One region of the Tardiphaga sp. GW821-FHT12E02 genome, then DNA from elsewhere that is predicted to be linked to it. Evidence: predicted binding sites of a transcription regulator. Region 1 holds the regulator's gene; the other holds the start of a gene.

Region 1 (7,552 bases):
GAGGAAACCGTCACGCTGGAAGACGCATTTCACCGCGTGCTGGCGCGTGATGTCGCCTCGCTGCGCACGCAGCCGCCGGAAGCCATGTCGGCCATGGACGGCTATGCGGTCCGCGCCGCGGATGCGACGCTGGGCGCCAGGCTGAACGTGATCGGCGAGATTTCCGCCGGCAGGCCATTCGACCGTGCTCTCGCCGGCGGCGAAGCGCTGCGGATCTTCACCGGCGGCGTCGTGCCGGCGGGCGCGGACGGCATCGTGATCCAGGAAGACACGACGCGTGACGGCGACATTGTCGTGATCAACGAGGCAGCCACAGCCGGCAAGCACATCCGCGCCGCAGGCGTGGACTTCAAGCAAGGCGATGTGCTGTTGCGCGCAGGACTCCGCCTTACCGATCGTGACCTCGCGCTGGCCGCAGGCATGAACCATCCGAAGCTCCCGGTGCGTCGCCGCCCCGTCGTCGCCATGCTGGCCACCGGCGATGAACTGGTCCTTCCCGGCGCCACGCCCGGCCCCGGCCAGATCGTGCTCTCCAACGGCTATGCTTTGCGTGCGCTGGCGCGCGCTGAAGGCGCCGAGGTGATCGATCTCGGCATCGCCCGCGACACGCTGGAATCCACCACCGCCGCGATCCGGCGCGCTATCGAACTGAACGTCGATGTCCTCATCACCACCGGCGGCGCGTCCGTCGGCGACCACGATCTCGTGCAGCAATCGCTCATCGAGGCCGGCGTCGAGATGGCGTTCTGGAAGATCGCCATGCGGCCGGGCAAGCCGATGATGCATGGCCGCCGCAGTGCCATGCGGGTGATCGGCCTGCCCGGCAATCCCGTCTCGTCCTATGTCTGCGGCTTCCTGTTCATGGTGCCGCTGCTGCGCGCGCTGGCGGGCCGCAGCGAGGTCCAGCATTTTCGCGAAGCCGCCATCCTCGGGCGGGATCTCGCCGGCAACGACCACCGCGAGGATTACCTGCGCACACGCCTCGAATGGCAGGACGACAAACTGGTGGCGACGCCGGTGACGAAGCAGGACTCCTCGCTGCTCGGCAATCTTGCCGTGGCTGAAGGCCTGCTGGTGCGCCCGCCAAACGCCCCGCCCGCCAAGGCCGGCGATCCCTGCCGGATCATTCGCCTTCCGACTTAGCGGAATACCGCGAACCGACACGTTCCTCAGGCGTTGTCCGCCGGGGCATAGCCCATCATAAATTCCGCCGGCCCTCGGTCACCAAGTTGTCACGTAACGCGGCGACAGAGAGCGCAGACAACAGATTCGGTGCCCGTTCATGGACTATTTCAAGCGCTTCAACTTCCTCTTCGCCATGCCGACCTTCGACGCCGATGACCTGGAAGGCGTCCGCCTCAACCAGATCGTCGAGGAAATCGAGAAATCCGGCTTCGAAGTGGTCAAGGCGCGCAAACTGGAAGACGCGGCGATTGCCGTGCAGACCGATGCCGCCATCGGCTGCATGGTGGTGGATTGGGGCAAGAAGGGCCTTGAAGGCAAGACCGCAGCCCTGATCAACCTGATGCGTCGTCGCGGCCTCGATTTCCCGATCATGCTGCTGATCCGCCGCCAGCGCTTCGAAGACATTCCGGTCGAGGTGCTCGATTTCATCGACGGCTACATCTTCCTGTCGGAAGAAACCCCGCCCTTCATCGCCAAGAACCTGGTCAGCCGCCTCAAGCAATATGCCGAGACGCTGAAGACGCCGTTCTTCGGCGCCCTCGTCGACTATGCCGAGGAAGGCAACCAGCTCTGGACCTGCCCCGGTCACAATGGCGGCGTGTTCTACAGCCGCTCGCCGATCGGCCGCGTGTTCATGGAGCATCTCGGCGAAGCCGTGTTCCGCGACGACCTCGACAATTCCGTGCTCGATCTCGGCGACCTCCTCACCCACGAAGGCCCGGCGCTGCAGGCGCAGAAAGAGGCCGCCAAGATTTTTGGCGCAGAGAAGACCTATTTCGTGCTCAACGGCACCTCGACCTCCAACAAGGTCGCGCTGTCGGCGCTTGTGACCGACGGCGATCTCGTGCTGTTCGACCGCAACAACCACAAGGCGGCGCTGCATGGCGCGCTGATGATCTCCGGCGGCACGCCGATCTATGTGCCGACCGAGCGCAATCCATGGGGCCTGATCGGCCCGATGAACTGGGACGCCTTCAGCGAGGAAGCGCTGCGCGAGCGCATCCGCACCAATCCGATGGTCACCGATCCCGACGCCTGGAAGCGCGAGCGTCCGTTCCGCGTCGCTGTCATCGAACAATGCACTTATGACGGCACCATCTATAGCGCCGAGATGATCATCAAGCGGATCGGACATCTCTGCGAGTACATCCTGTTCGACGAGGCGTGGGCGGGCTTCATGAAATTCCACCCGCTCTATGCCGGCCGCTTCGCCATGGGCCTGAAGGACCTCGGCCCGGAGTCGCCCGGCATCATCGCCACGCAATCGACCCACAAGCAGCTCGCCTCGTTCTCGCAGGCGTCGCAGATCCACATGAAGGATCGCCACATCCGCGGCCAGAAGCGCCGTGTCGAGCATCGCCGCTTCAACGAAAGCTTCATGCAACACGCCTCAACGTCGCCGTTCTATCCGCTGTTCGCATCGCTCGATGTGGGCGCGCAGATGATGAAGGGCCGCTCGGGCGAAGTGCTGTGGGACGACACGATCCGTCTCGGCATCGAGCTGCGCAAGAAAATGCGCGCAGTGCGCCGCGAATTCGAGGAAAAGGAAAGCCGGCCCGAGCGCCGCTGGTTCTTCGAGCCCTTCGTGCCGGTGCGTGTGGAGATTCCCGACGTCGCGCAGTCCGGCGCGGTTCACAGCGTGCCGTGGGAAAGCATCAGCACCGATCAGCTCGCCACCAATCCCGCCTTCTGGCAGCTCTCGCCGGATGCCAAGTGGCACGGTTTCCAGAATATGGAAGCCGGCTTCGCGATGACCGACCCGAACAAGCTCACAGTGCTGACGCCGGGCTTCGATCGCACCACCGGTGACTATGCCGAGCACGGCATTCCGGCGCCGGTGGTTGCGCAATATCTGCGCGAAAACCAGATTGTGCCCGAGAAGAACGACCTGAATTCGCTGCTGTTCCTGCTCACCCCCGGCGTCGAGGCGAGCAAGGCTGGCACGCTAGTCTCTGGCCTCGTGGCCTTCAAGCGCTTCCACGATGACAACGCCCTGCTCGAGGACGTCATCCCCGAATTCGCGCGCCGCCGCCCGGCCCGCTATGCCGGCGTGCGCCTGCGCGATCTGTGCGGCGAAATGCACCGCTTCTATCGCAATGCCGATGTCAGCGGCCTGCAGGCCAGGCAGTTCATGGACCAGCACCTGCCGGAGATCGCCATGTCGCCCCATGACGCCGCGCGCCTCTTGGTCCGCAACGACGTCGACTATCTGCCGATCGACGAGATCTCCGGCCGCATCGCCACCACGCCCTTCGTTGTCTATCCGCCGGGCATCGCGACCATCGTGCCAGGCGAGCGCCTCACGGCGCGCGCGCAGCCCATGATCGATTATCTCAAGATGTTCGAAACCTGCTTCAACACCTTCCCGGGCTTCGACGTCGAAATCCAGGGCATCTATCGCAAGGTGGATGCCTCGGGCCGCATCCGGCTCTACACCTACGTGGTCTCCGAAGAGCGGGATCCCCGCAAGTGAGTTCGCAAGAGGCGACCGACACCCCGATCATCGTCCGGCCATCACGCGACAGCGATGTCGATGCGATGCTCTCGATCTATCGCCGCCACATCCGCCAAGGCGTAGAGGAAGGCGTCAGCGATGCCGATGCGATGCAGCCCGACGATCTGCGCGATCGTCGCAAGAACCTGAAGAACAAACGCTTCCCGCACATCGTTGCAACGCGCGGCGGCGAAGTCGTCGGCTATGCCTATGTGGTCCAGTTCCGCAAGCGACCAGCCTATCGCTATGCCGTGAAACACTCGATCTATGTGCATCACGAGCACACCGGCAAAGGCGTCGGCGGCCGGTTGCTGCGCGAACTGATCGATGTCTGCGCCGCCGCCGGTTTCCGCCAGATCATCGGCTATATCGACGCCGACAATGCCCCCTCGCTCGGCCTGCACGATCATTTCGGCTTTGCGCGGGTCGGCGTGTTGGCGGGCGTCGCCTACCGTTCCGGCCGCTGGGCCGACACGGTCATGGTGCAGCGATCCCTGGCGGCCGGCGTGACCACTCCGCCACCGCCGATGGCGCTGTCCGAGCGGATTCTGTGATCTTGTAGGATGGGTAGAGCGCAGCGAAACCCATCGGCGGAGCCCGCCGCATCGACGGAATGATGGGTTTCACGCCGGCGCTTCGCGCACGCGCTCGGCCCATCCTACGGTCCGCGTTTTCTGGTCAGCAACGCATCCTTGAGGCGAAATTAGCCATTGCGGAACATGTACGGAACAGATAGTGTTCGTTCATGATTTGTTTCGAGATTCTGCGGCTTAGTGAAATCGAGAGTGCCCAAACTCGTGACTGCCCTCGACCGACGGTCTGATTGATCGCCGATAACGAGGTCCTGAAACACACGCGGCGGCCTGACAATCGTTGCTTGAAGGCCTTGCCAACTAAGGATGGCTTCAGATGCTCACGCGCAAACAATATGAACTGCTCCGCTTCATCGACCAGCGGCTGAAGGAAGCCGGTGTGCCGCCCTCCTTCGACGAAATGAAGGATGCACTGGACCTACGCTCCAAGTCCGGCATCCACCGCCTGATCACGGCGCTGGAAGAACGCGGTTTCATTCGGCGCCTGCCGAACCGCGCCCGCGCGATCGAAGTCATCAAGTTGCCCGAACTCACCACCGCAGCCCCCACCGGCCGCCGTGGTTTCACGCCAAGCGTGATCGAAGGCAATCTCGGCAAGAGCCGCTCTGCTCCGGCACCGGTTGCCAGTGAGGATGACGGCGGCCGCACCATCTCGGTGCCCGTCATGGGCCGGATCGCAGCCGGCACGCCCATCGAGGCGCTGCAGACCCGCAGCCACTCCATCAGCGTGCCGCAGGACATGCTCGGCAATGGCGAACATTACGCCCTCGAGGTGCGCGGCGATTCCATGCAGGACGCCGGCATCCTCGATGGCGACATGGCGCTGATCCAGAAATCCGACAGTGCCGACACCGGCGACATCGTGGTCGCGCTGATCGACGACGAGGAAGCCACCCTGAAGCGCTTCCGCCGCCGCGGCGCCTCGATCGCGCTGGAGCCGGCGAATACGGCCTATGAAGTCCGCATCCTGCCGCCGAACCGCGTCCGCATCCAGGGCAAGCTCACCGGTCTCTATCGCCGCTACTGAGCGCTTTTAGTGATCGTCCGGCTGGAGATCCGTCTCCGTCGGCGTTGCATCGACCGGTCCCTGGCGTGCGCGTTGGCCGGTCGATATTGCAGTTTCTGCGACATCATCAGGTGCCCGTGCCCAAGGGCGCTGCAGACCGCGCGCGCGTGATGCCTCCACGACAAAGCCGTTCCCGACGCGCCGCAGGCCTGTGGCTCCCTGACTTTGCAGTGCCTCGCGATCGATCACCATCGCCCGGCAATCGGCCGGCGGCTGCCTCATCGTCACGATGACCGCCGTGCGCTCGCAGTCCTCACTGAACGCTTCGGGCTGCAGTGTGAGGGCAATCAGGGCGCCATCGTTGAGCGCTGCCACGCAGCCTGAGGGATCGCACGACACGCTGTCGCCGAGCGACTGATCCGTGGGCAGCCGCGCATCAGCATCCGCGGCCAGCCATTCCTTCACGAGAAACGCATCCTTGCCGCTGCGCATCACCTGCAGCCGCCCATCGCGGCCGCGCACGGCCACGCTATGACCGTCGCCGGCAATGAGGATGTCAGGCTGTTTGCTGGCCGCCGCCCAGGCCATAGCAACCGCGAGAGCAATGACCCCGGCATAACGCAACGGCGTGCGCAGCAAGGCGAGCAGTACGATCCCAAAACTGGCGGCAATCAGCGGCCCCGTCCCGAAGGCGGGCACACGGCCGATCGCACCGGGCAACCCGGCCACCCATTTGGACACGACAATCATCCATTGCAGGCCGATCTCCATGACGTGCCAGAACACGCTGTCGAAGCCGAACGGAATGGCGACAAGCCCGAGCAGCCCTGCCGGCATCACCAGCGCCGACACCACCGGCATCGCCAACAGATTGGCGATGATGCCATAGGGCGTGACGCGGTGAAAATGATAGGCCGCGTAGGGCATCGTCGCGAGACCGGCGACCAGCGACGCCAAGAGCAACAACGCCAGTTCACGCCCACCCCACAGAACAATCCGCGCCGTCGTCGAGCTTTCCGATGTCGCAAACAGACCCGGCATGCCGATCTGCACGAGCGCCACAAGCCCCAGCGTCGCCGCGAACGACATCTGAAAACTCGGATGCACCAGCGCCTCCGGCGTTACGATCAGCACGATGAGAGCCGCGATTGCCAGCGTGCGAAAGGTGATGGCGCGGCGATCGACCATGATGGCGATCAGCACCACCGCCGTCATGATGAAAGATCTTTGCGTCGCGACCTCGGCGCCGGATAGCAGCAGATAAAACAGTGCGGCAAGCAGCGCCGCCACGGCCGCCACTTTCTTGATCGGAAACGTGACCGTCAGCACAGGCACCAGCGCCAGCAGCGCGCGGACGACGAAGAACACGACGCCGGCTACGACAGCCATGTGATAGCCGGAAATCGACAGCACATGCCCGAGGCCCGAGATGAACATGGCGTCGTTGACATCAGCCGAAATCGCGTCGCGCCGTCCGGTCAGCAGCGCCGTCGCGATTGCGCGGTTATCGCCCGAGAGCGAAGCGCGGATGCGCGCGTCGATGGCGTCCCGCATCCCCTGCATCGTGGCAGCATATTGCAGGTGGTGCGATGGCGGCGTCGGCGGATCGACCTTCCGGATTGCGCCGGTGACAAAGCCGGACGCGCCGATGCCCTGGAAATACAGATCACGCGCGAAATCGTAGCCACCGGGTCGCAACGGCGCGAGCGGCGGCTGCAGCCGCGCCTTGAGTTCGACAAAGCTGCCGACCGCAGGCGCCGTCCCCTTTTTCACCGACAGCCGCACGCGTGTCAGCCGGACGGCATCGCGCTGCGTTTCCATCGTCGCCACGCGCAAGACGAAACGATCGCTGCGCTCACGCTCCTCGTGGGTCTCGACGAAGCCGGTCAGTGCAACGCCGAACAGCGGTGTCGCCAACACCTCATGGGCGATGCGTGTGCTCTTCCATGTCACCGTGGCAAAGCCAGCAGCAATAGCAGCCGCGAAAAGCATACAGGGAAAGGCAGGCGACCGTCTGAGCAGCACGGCCACGATGGCAAGAATACCCGCTGTTGCAGCAGCCGCCCAAGCGACGGGCTCACGCTCGGCCGCAAAATACAGTGCGATGCCGGCACCGAAGGCCACAGGGACCCATGGCAGCAGACGGCCGGGGCCGGCTTCCGCCTGCGCCCAGGCACGCAGCCCATCGAACGACAACGTCCAGGAGTGATTGGACGGGCGGGCGCCAGCCGCCGCCGATGGCGGCCAAGTCACCGCCCTCGCCTGATTGCGCTG
Region 2 (7,552 bases), 420 kb from region 1:
CTGCAGCACGATTTCGGTCGTGTATTTCTCCGCACCCTGCGGGTCCGTCCATTTGCGGGTCTGCAGCGCGCCTTCGATGTAAACCTTGGCGCCCTTCTTCAGATACTGCTCGGCGACCTTGGCGAGGCCTTCGCTGAAGATCACCACGCGATGCCACTCGGTCTTTTCCTTGCGCTCGCCGGTGCCCTTGTCGCGCCAGGTGTCCGAGGTCGCGACCGTCAGGTTCACCACCGGATTGCCGTTCTGCATGCGGCGAACCTCGGGATCCTTGCCGAGATTTCCGACCAAAATCACCTTGTTGACGCTACCCGCCATGCCACTCTCCTACTCTCGAATCTGAATTGCTGATCGGATGCCACCATCAAAGCCCGCCACATAGTGCCGGGCCGCGCGCAACCGCTGCCAAGATCGACCCTATACGGTCCGCACCATCGGGACGTCCCCACCGCATGGGTTATCCACGACGAGTTATCGTAACGCGTTCTCTTTACGTTCTCAAGATGGTCGTGCGACCAGCAATTCGGCGGTACCCCGCCACAGACCGAGAGCCGGGCGGGTCGCTTTTGGCACGCAGTTCCATCGTGCAACCGATCTACCCAGCTGTTTTTGCTTACTCTTTGTTAATCTAGATTGCTGCGAACAACGTATGCGAGTGTGACTTTTGAGAGACTGCTTTTTGGGCGGACTCGCGTATATTTCGACCATCGAATGAATTTGGCGCTCGCGCCGGGGATTTGGTTTCGCCAGAAACCGCAGACTGGGGAGTTTCCTATGAAGAAGATTTTGCTGGCCTCTGCCGCTTTCGCCGTGCTCGGCGCTGCTTCCGCCTCCGCTGCCGATCTGGCCGCTCGTCCCTACACCAAGGCTCCGGCTTACGTCGCTGCCCCGATCTATAACTGGACCGGCTTCTACATCGGCGGTCATGTCGGTGGCGCCTTCAACGGCAATAGCGGCTTCGGCGGCACCTCGGACAATTCCGACGGTCGCTTCCTCGGCGGCGTGCAGGTTGGCGCTGACTACCAGTTCGCTCCGAACTGGGTGATCGGTGTGGAAGGTCAGTACAGCTGGGTTGGCAACAACAACACGACCGTCGTGTTCGCTCCGTCGGGCTACGGCTACAACCTGAACCAGAAGGGCCTGGCCTCGGTCACCGGTCGTCTCGGTTACACCTGGGGTCCGGCACTGCTCTACGTGAAGGGCGGCTGGGCTTATCAGGACGCCACCGAAACCCTGTTCGTTCCGGTCGGCCTCTCGGCTGCCTTCGACACCACCACCAAGTCGAGCGGCTACACCGTCGGCGCTGGCCTCGAATACCTGTTCACCCAGAACTGGTCGGGCAAGGTCGAATACCAGTATTACGATTTCGGCAGCACCACCATCAATGCTCCGGCCCTGATCGCAGGCGCCTCGTCCAAGAACGACCAGCACGTCGTCAAGGCCGGCCTGAACTACCGCTTCAACTGGGGTGGCCCGGTCGTCGCGAAGTACTGAGTTTCCAGAAGACCAACCTCGAAAGGCCGGCAGCAATGCCGGCCTTTTTCTTTTGTCGCGCGTGGCCGCAACCCCGCCCCCAACAAAACGTTTGAAGATCGCTGCAGGGCACTGGAAATCCACGACCGTTCTTCCTATGTTCCAGCAACACTCAATTCGGCGTTGATCCCGGCCCCTCCGGAGATTCGCCCGCTTGTGGCGCGCGCGGCGTGCCGGGGATTGCATTGCGATGGACGAGATCATCAAGGCGAAGCGGCAGCAGGCCGCCGCGAACGCACGCAGCATCACCATTCGCGGCGCGCGCGAGCACAATCTCAAGAATGTCGATCTGACGATTCCGCGCGACAAGCTCGTGGTGTTCACCGGCCTGTCCGGCTCTGGCAAATCCTCCCTCGCTTTCGATACGATCTATGCCGAAGGCCAGCGTCGCTATGTGGAGTCGCTCTCCGCTTACGCCCGCCAGTTCCTCGAAATGATGCAGAAGCCGGATGTCGACCAGATCGACGGCCTGTCACCCGCCATCTCCATCGAACAGAAGACCACCTCGAAGAATCCACGCTCGACCGTCGGCACCGTCACCGAAATCTACGACTATATGCGCCTGCTGTGGGCGCGCGTCGGCATTCCCTATTCGCCGGCGACGGGTCTGCCGATCGAAAGCCAGACGGTGTCGATGATGGTGGACCGCGTGCTGGCGCTACCGGAAGGCACGCGGCTGTATCTGCTGGCGCCGGTGGTGCGCGGCCGCAAGGGCGAGTATCGCAAGGAGTTTGCGGACTATCTCAAGAAGGGCTTTCAGCGCATCAAGGTCGATGGCGCATTCCACGAACTCGCGGAAGCACCGACCCTCGACAAGAAATTCCCGCACGACATCGATGTGGTCGTCGATCGCATCGTGGTGCGGCCGGATATCGGCCAGCGCCTCGCCGAAAGTTTTGAGACCGCGCTGAAGCTCGCTGAAGGCCTTGCGGTGATCGAATACGCCGATGCGCCCGCGGCTGCCGTCGAGGAGTCCGCCAAGGACAGCAAGAAGAAGATCGCAAAGATTCACGACAAGACCGGCGCCGAGCGCATCCTGTTCTCGGAAAAGTTTGCATGTCCGGTGTCCGGCTTCACCATCCCCGAGATCGAGCCGCGGCTGTTCTCGTTCAACAATCCCTATGGCGCCTGTCCGAAATGCGGCGGCCTCGGCGTCGAACAGACCATCGATGCCGATCTCGTCATTCCCGACAAGGAGCTGACGCTGCGCAAGGGCGCCATCGCGCCATGGGCGAAGTCGTCATCGCCTTATTATCTGCAAACGCTCACCGCGCTCGGCAAGCACTACAAGTTCGCGCTCGACACCAAGTGGAAGGACCTGCCGAAGAAAACGCAGAATGTCCTGCTGCATGGCTCGGGCGACGACGAGATCAAGTTCTCCTATGAGGACGGCGTCCGGGCCTATGACACCAAAAAACCGTTCGAAGGCGTCGTCACCAATATCGATCGCCGGTTTCGCGAAACCGAAAGCGAATGGGCGCGCGAAGAACTCGGCAAATATTTTTCCGACGTGCCCTGCGATGCCTGCAACGGCTATCGCCTGAAGCCGGAAGCGCTGTCGGTGAAGATCGGCGGCATGCATATCGGCAATATCTCGGAAATGTCGGTGCGCAAGGCCGGCGACTGGTTCGAGACCGTGCCAAAACTGCTCAACAAGCAGCAGAACGAGATCGCCGTCCGCATCCTCAAGGAGATCCGCGAGCGGCTGTCGTTCCTGCTCGATGTCGGCCTCAACTATCTCACCCTCGCCCGCTCTTCCGGCACGCTGTCCGGCGGCGAGAGCCAGCGCATCCGCCTCGCCTCGCAGATCGGCTCCGGCCTCACCGGCGTGCTCTATGTGCTGGACGAGCCGTCCATCGGCCTGCACCAGCGTGACAATGCGCGCCTGCTCGACACGCTGCGGCGGCTGCGCGATCTCGGCAACACCGTGATCGTGGTGGAGCATGACGAGGACGCGGTCATCGCCGCCGACTATGTCGTCGACGTCGGCCCCGGCGCCGGCACCCATGGCGGCAATATCGTGGCGCAAGGCACGCCTGTCGAGGTGATGAAGAATCCGAAATCGCTCACCGGCAAATATCTCACCGGCGAGATGTCGGTGCCGGTGCCCGAGCGACGGCCGCCGAACCACCGCCGCACCATCAAGGTCATCAATGCCCGCGGCAACAATCTGAAGAACGTCTCGGCCGAACTCCCGCTCGGCCTGTTCACCGCCATCACCGGCGTCTCCGGTGGCGGCAAGTCCACGCTGCTGATCGACACGCTCTACAAGGCGATCGCGCGAAAACTGAACGGCGCCAGCGAAGGCGCGGCACCGCACGACCGCATCGAGGGTCTCGAGCATATCGACAAGATCATCGAGATCGACCAGTCGCCGATCGGCCGCACCCCACGCTCCAATCCCGCGACCTATACCGGCGCCTTTACGCCGATCCGCGAATGGTTCGCCGGCCTGCCGGAGTCGAAAGCACGCGGCTATGAAGCCGGCCGCTTCTCCTTCAACGTCAAGGGCGGTCGCTGCGAGGCCTGCCAGGGCGACGGCGTCATCAAGATCGAGATGCACTTTCTGCCCGACGTCTATGTCACCTGCGATACCTGCAAGGGCAAGCGCTACAATCGCGAGACGCTGGAAGTCCTGTTCAAGGGCAAGTCCATCGCCGACGTGCTCGACATGACCGTGGAAGAAGCCGCCGACTTCTTCAAGGCGGTGCCGCGCGTGCGCGAAACTTTTAAAACCTTGCACCGCGTAGGCCTGGATTACATCCATGTCGGCCAGCAGGCGACGACGCTGTCGGGCGGCGAAGCGCAGCGCGTGAAGCTCGCCAAGGAACTGAGCAAGCGCGCCACCGGCCGCACGCTCTATATCCTCGACGAGCCGACCACGGGTCTGCATTTCCACGACGTCGCAAAGCTGCTGGAAGTGCTGCATGAGCTGGTGGAGCAAGGCAATACGGTGGTGGTGATCGAGCACAATCTTGAAGTCATCAAAACTGCCGACTGGGTCATCGACCTCGGCCCCGAAGGCGGCGACGGCGGCGGCGAAGTGGTCGCCTGGGGCCCGCCGGAAGATATCGTCAAGGCACCGCGGAGCTATACCGGCCAGTTCCTGAAGCCGGTGCTGGCGAAAGCGGGGAAACCGAAGAAGCGGAAGGCGGCCGAGGCGGCGGAGTAACATTTGTCGAATGATTTATGGGTTTGCCAAAGCGAACTCGGTGTCCTCGTCTGCCACCAAGGCGATGATGACAATTTCAGAAATGGTCTGTATCACAAGTAGCTTTCTCTGATGCTTCCCGCTTTCTTCTTTTTGAATTGTTTGGGATAGAAGCTCAAACTTCACGTCAGAATGCAAACGTTCCGCAACTATCTGAGCCTGTGTTTCCGCGAGAGCTATGGCTTTCTTAATCGACAACTTTGTAGCAACACCGATACTATTCGCCTGGCCTAGCCAAAGCTCCGAATTACAACTAAGAAATACACAGAGTTTTGCTGCTACAACACATTCGCGTGCGATATCTCTAATCTTAAGTTTGGCTCCATTAACGTTGACGAGCGCTCCGCCATCATTATGACCAACGAAGATTAGAACATTTTCCTTCACATCGGAAAATGCATTGGATCGTACTGCAACGAGAGCGGACATATCTTTATTCTGAGGGTGGCTCCGTAAAGTTGCGCCAGCCTTGAGATCCGACTGGTCGCCTTGACTCGCTGCCCGGGCAAAAACCTTTCGATATTCTCCAGGAGAGGCAGGTAACATGCTTATGATTGCCGCACTATCTAAGCTGCTAGGGAGAACAGAGATCTTACTCTTATCGTAAAAGGCAGATGGTGTGGCAGCATCCCCTTTGATTGGCTTAAGCAGCGCGATCGAAGATCCATCGACATCGCCTGAAAGTCCTGACGCGGACAGCTTTACCTCAGGGTAGAACGCACGAACGAAATCTTCGAGATCACCTTTCTCAATGATCCCGGTTTTTAGACCGGCTTCACCGAGATGATCTGTGAGCGATTTTGCCAGAACGGGATCTTTTACTCCGACTACTTCATTGATATTCCGCGTATTACTCTCAAAGAAATGCAACATCAGTTGAGAGGAAGGAAGCGTTCTTGGAATTGGGATCGCTTTTGAAACAGAAGGAGCGCGCCATTTAAAGCGGGCATCTGCTGTGCCTGAAAATGCAGAGCTGACTACTAAGACTGTCAGAAAGATACATATACTCTTAGCGCGCGAGAAAATAATCATTGACGACCTCACCCGGTCCCAAATGCGCTTTAGCTAAGACGCCGCTTCCCGCTTGTTTTACTAGAGCGGGTAAACTTGCTCCGAACACAAACAGCGTTCTAGGATCTGAACTTACATCCCAAAACCATAGCTGGCAGACAGCTCCCGTGATCAAAATGAAAAGCGAGACCACGATCCAATAATATCGCGAGCGCAGGAGTCTGATGTATTTCACACGATCAAGACTCATTCTGAGATTGTACCAATGCAGCACTTCCTGCACTGCAGCACCAAGAAACGGCGCCACTAACATCGCGACATCGCGCGATACAATCATCGACATACAAGCCCCTGCAGCTAGATAGCAGATATTACAACAACCACCTGAGATTGTAAATCTTAATATCTCCTTTTGCGAAAACGCAAAGGCAGGTTGATAAACTTCACCGAAATGAGCCGATGCGGCACTGCTTGCGCCAAGAGCACCTATGAAGCTCGCATACGCGAAACGATATCCGAGGCCTTCATCGCGCCAATGTCCTACACGCCACTAGCTGTGCAGATTACCAAAGGCCTCTGTTCTCACCTCAGCCCCGTCCCGGAACACCTCTGGCACTTCACCACCTTGTCGCCCTTCTTCAACAGACCCTTGCCTTCGCAATTCTTGCATTTCTGCTTCTTCTTGGTGTTGGGGCCTTTCTGGTTCGGTCTGTCGTCTGCCATGCCGGCCTCCTGCGGGTGATGTGAAGCTGTTGTGACCGGGTTAGCACGTTGCTGCTATTCGCACACCCGTTCGGGATGCTGCCGCGCGTACGACGTCCAGAATCCCAGCAGCCCGCCGTCGATGTCCTGCAGATCCCACATTCGTTCCGTCAGCGGTAGTAACCGTCGGTCGAGCTCAGAATCACGGTACCATTCGACGAAGTCTCCGAAGTCCTGCGCGCAGAGAGCGCCGATCTCGTCCCAGAATGGCTGCACCGCCTGATAGGCCTCGGCGAAGATCGCGGCATGGTCGCGCGCGCCCAACTCACCGAGCGCCCATAACGTCGCGTCGGAATAGCCGCGGTGGTGCCAGTTCGCAAAATGCCAGCCAAGATCGTCCAGCGTCAGGCTCACGTCGAGCTGATAGACCGCTGCCATGGCGCGCAGCCCAACGGGAATCTGCGAAAGCCGGGTCAGAAATTCATCGAGATCGTCGCCTTCGCTCGGGCCGAGACGCTCGGTCAATTCGCCCGCGAGAAGCTTGAACAGCGCGTCGTCGGGACACGCCTTGATCTGATCGATCCGAAGGACCACTGCGCTGTCGCCTCCAGTGCGGGCTCCTTATTTTGGCTGACTTTATCAGATGATCGGACAAACATGCATCCTTTCGTCGCGTAGCCGCGACTTGCTGCCGTCACCCAATCCAGTCATCCTTGTCGCAGCGGGCGGCCTCGATTCCACCGCCTTTTCATGACCAGTTGCGCGACGAGCCCCCTCGCCGCCCTTTTCCAGTGACATGCCGTATAAACTCGCCATCTTCGACATGGACGGAACGCTGTCCGACAGTTTTCCGTGGTTTCTCAGCGTCATCAATGGCGTCGCTGACAAGCACAAGTTTCAGCGTGTCACCGAGGACCGTGTCGACGAGATGCGCAGCGTCGGCGCCGGCGAGCTGGTGCGGATGCTCGGCGTTCCCAAATGGCGCATTCCACTGATCATCCGCGACATGCGCAAGATGAAGACGGCGCAGATCGACCGTATCGCATTGTTTCCCGGCGTCGATCGCATGTTCGTCGAGCTGAAGGCCCGCGGCGTCAC

The links. Region 1 encodes LexA, which represses DNA repair genes until DNA is damaged. Its sites were predicted from a motif close to TGTTCNNNNTGTGTTCNG; they were not measured.
Region 2: a site for LexA is predicted at 1,618-1,635, ahead of uvrA (excinuclease ABC subunit UvrA). Genes of this name have one in related genera too.

What each region holds. Positions count from the first base shown of each region.
Region 1 covers NZ_JBXAQK010000001.1:3,398,861-3,406,412, reverse strand. Annotated here, with positions in the region: gene AC1RQ5_RS16105 (molybdopterin molybdotransferase MoeA) at 1-1,143, shown strand, start outside; gene AC1RQ5_RS16100 (Orn/Lys/Arg family decarboxylase) at 1,283-3,658, shown strand; gene AC1RQ5_RS16095 (GNAT family N-acetyltransferase) at 3,655-4,233, shown strand; gene lexA (transcriptional repressor LexA) at 4,589-5,299, shown strand; gene AC1RQ5_RS16085 (ComEC/Rec2 family competence protein) at 5,306-7,552, opposite strand, start outside.
Region 2 covers NZ_JBXAQK010000001.1:3,816,980-3,824,531, forward strand. Annotated here, with positions in the region: gene AC1RQ5_RS18085 (single-stranded DNA-binding protein) at 1-315, opposite strand, end outside; gene AC1RQ5_RS18090 (outer membrane protein) at 772-1,491, shown strand; gene uvrA (excinuclease ABC subunit UvrA) at 1,721-4,702, shown strand; gene AC1RQ5_RS18100 (hypothetical protein) at 4,718-5,773, opposite strand; gene AC1RQ5_RS18105 (hypothetical protein) at 5,751-6,095, opposite strand; gene AC1RQ5_RS18110 (hypothetical protein) at 6,335-6,475, opposite strand; gene AC1RQ5_RS18115 (DMP19 family protein) at 6,530-7,048, opposite strand; gene AC1RQ5_RS18120 (HAD-IA family hydrolase) at 7,251-7,552, shown strand, end outside.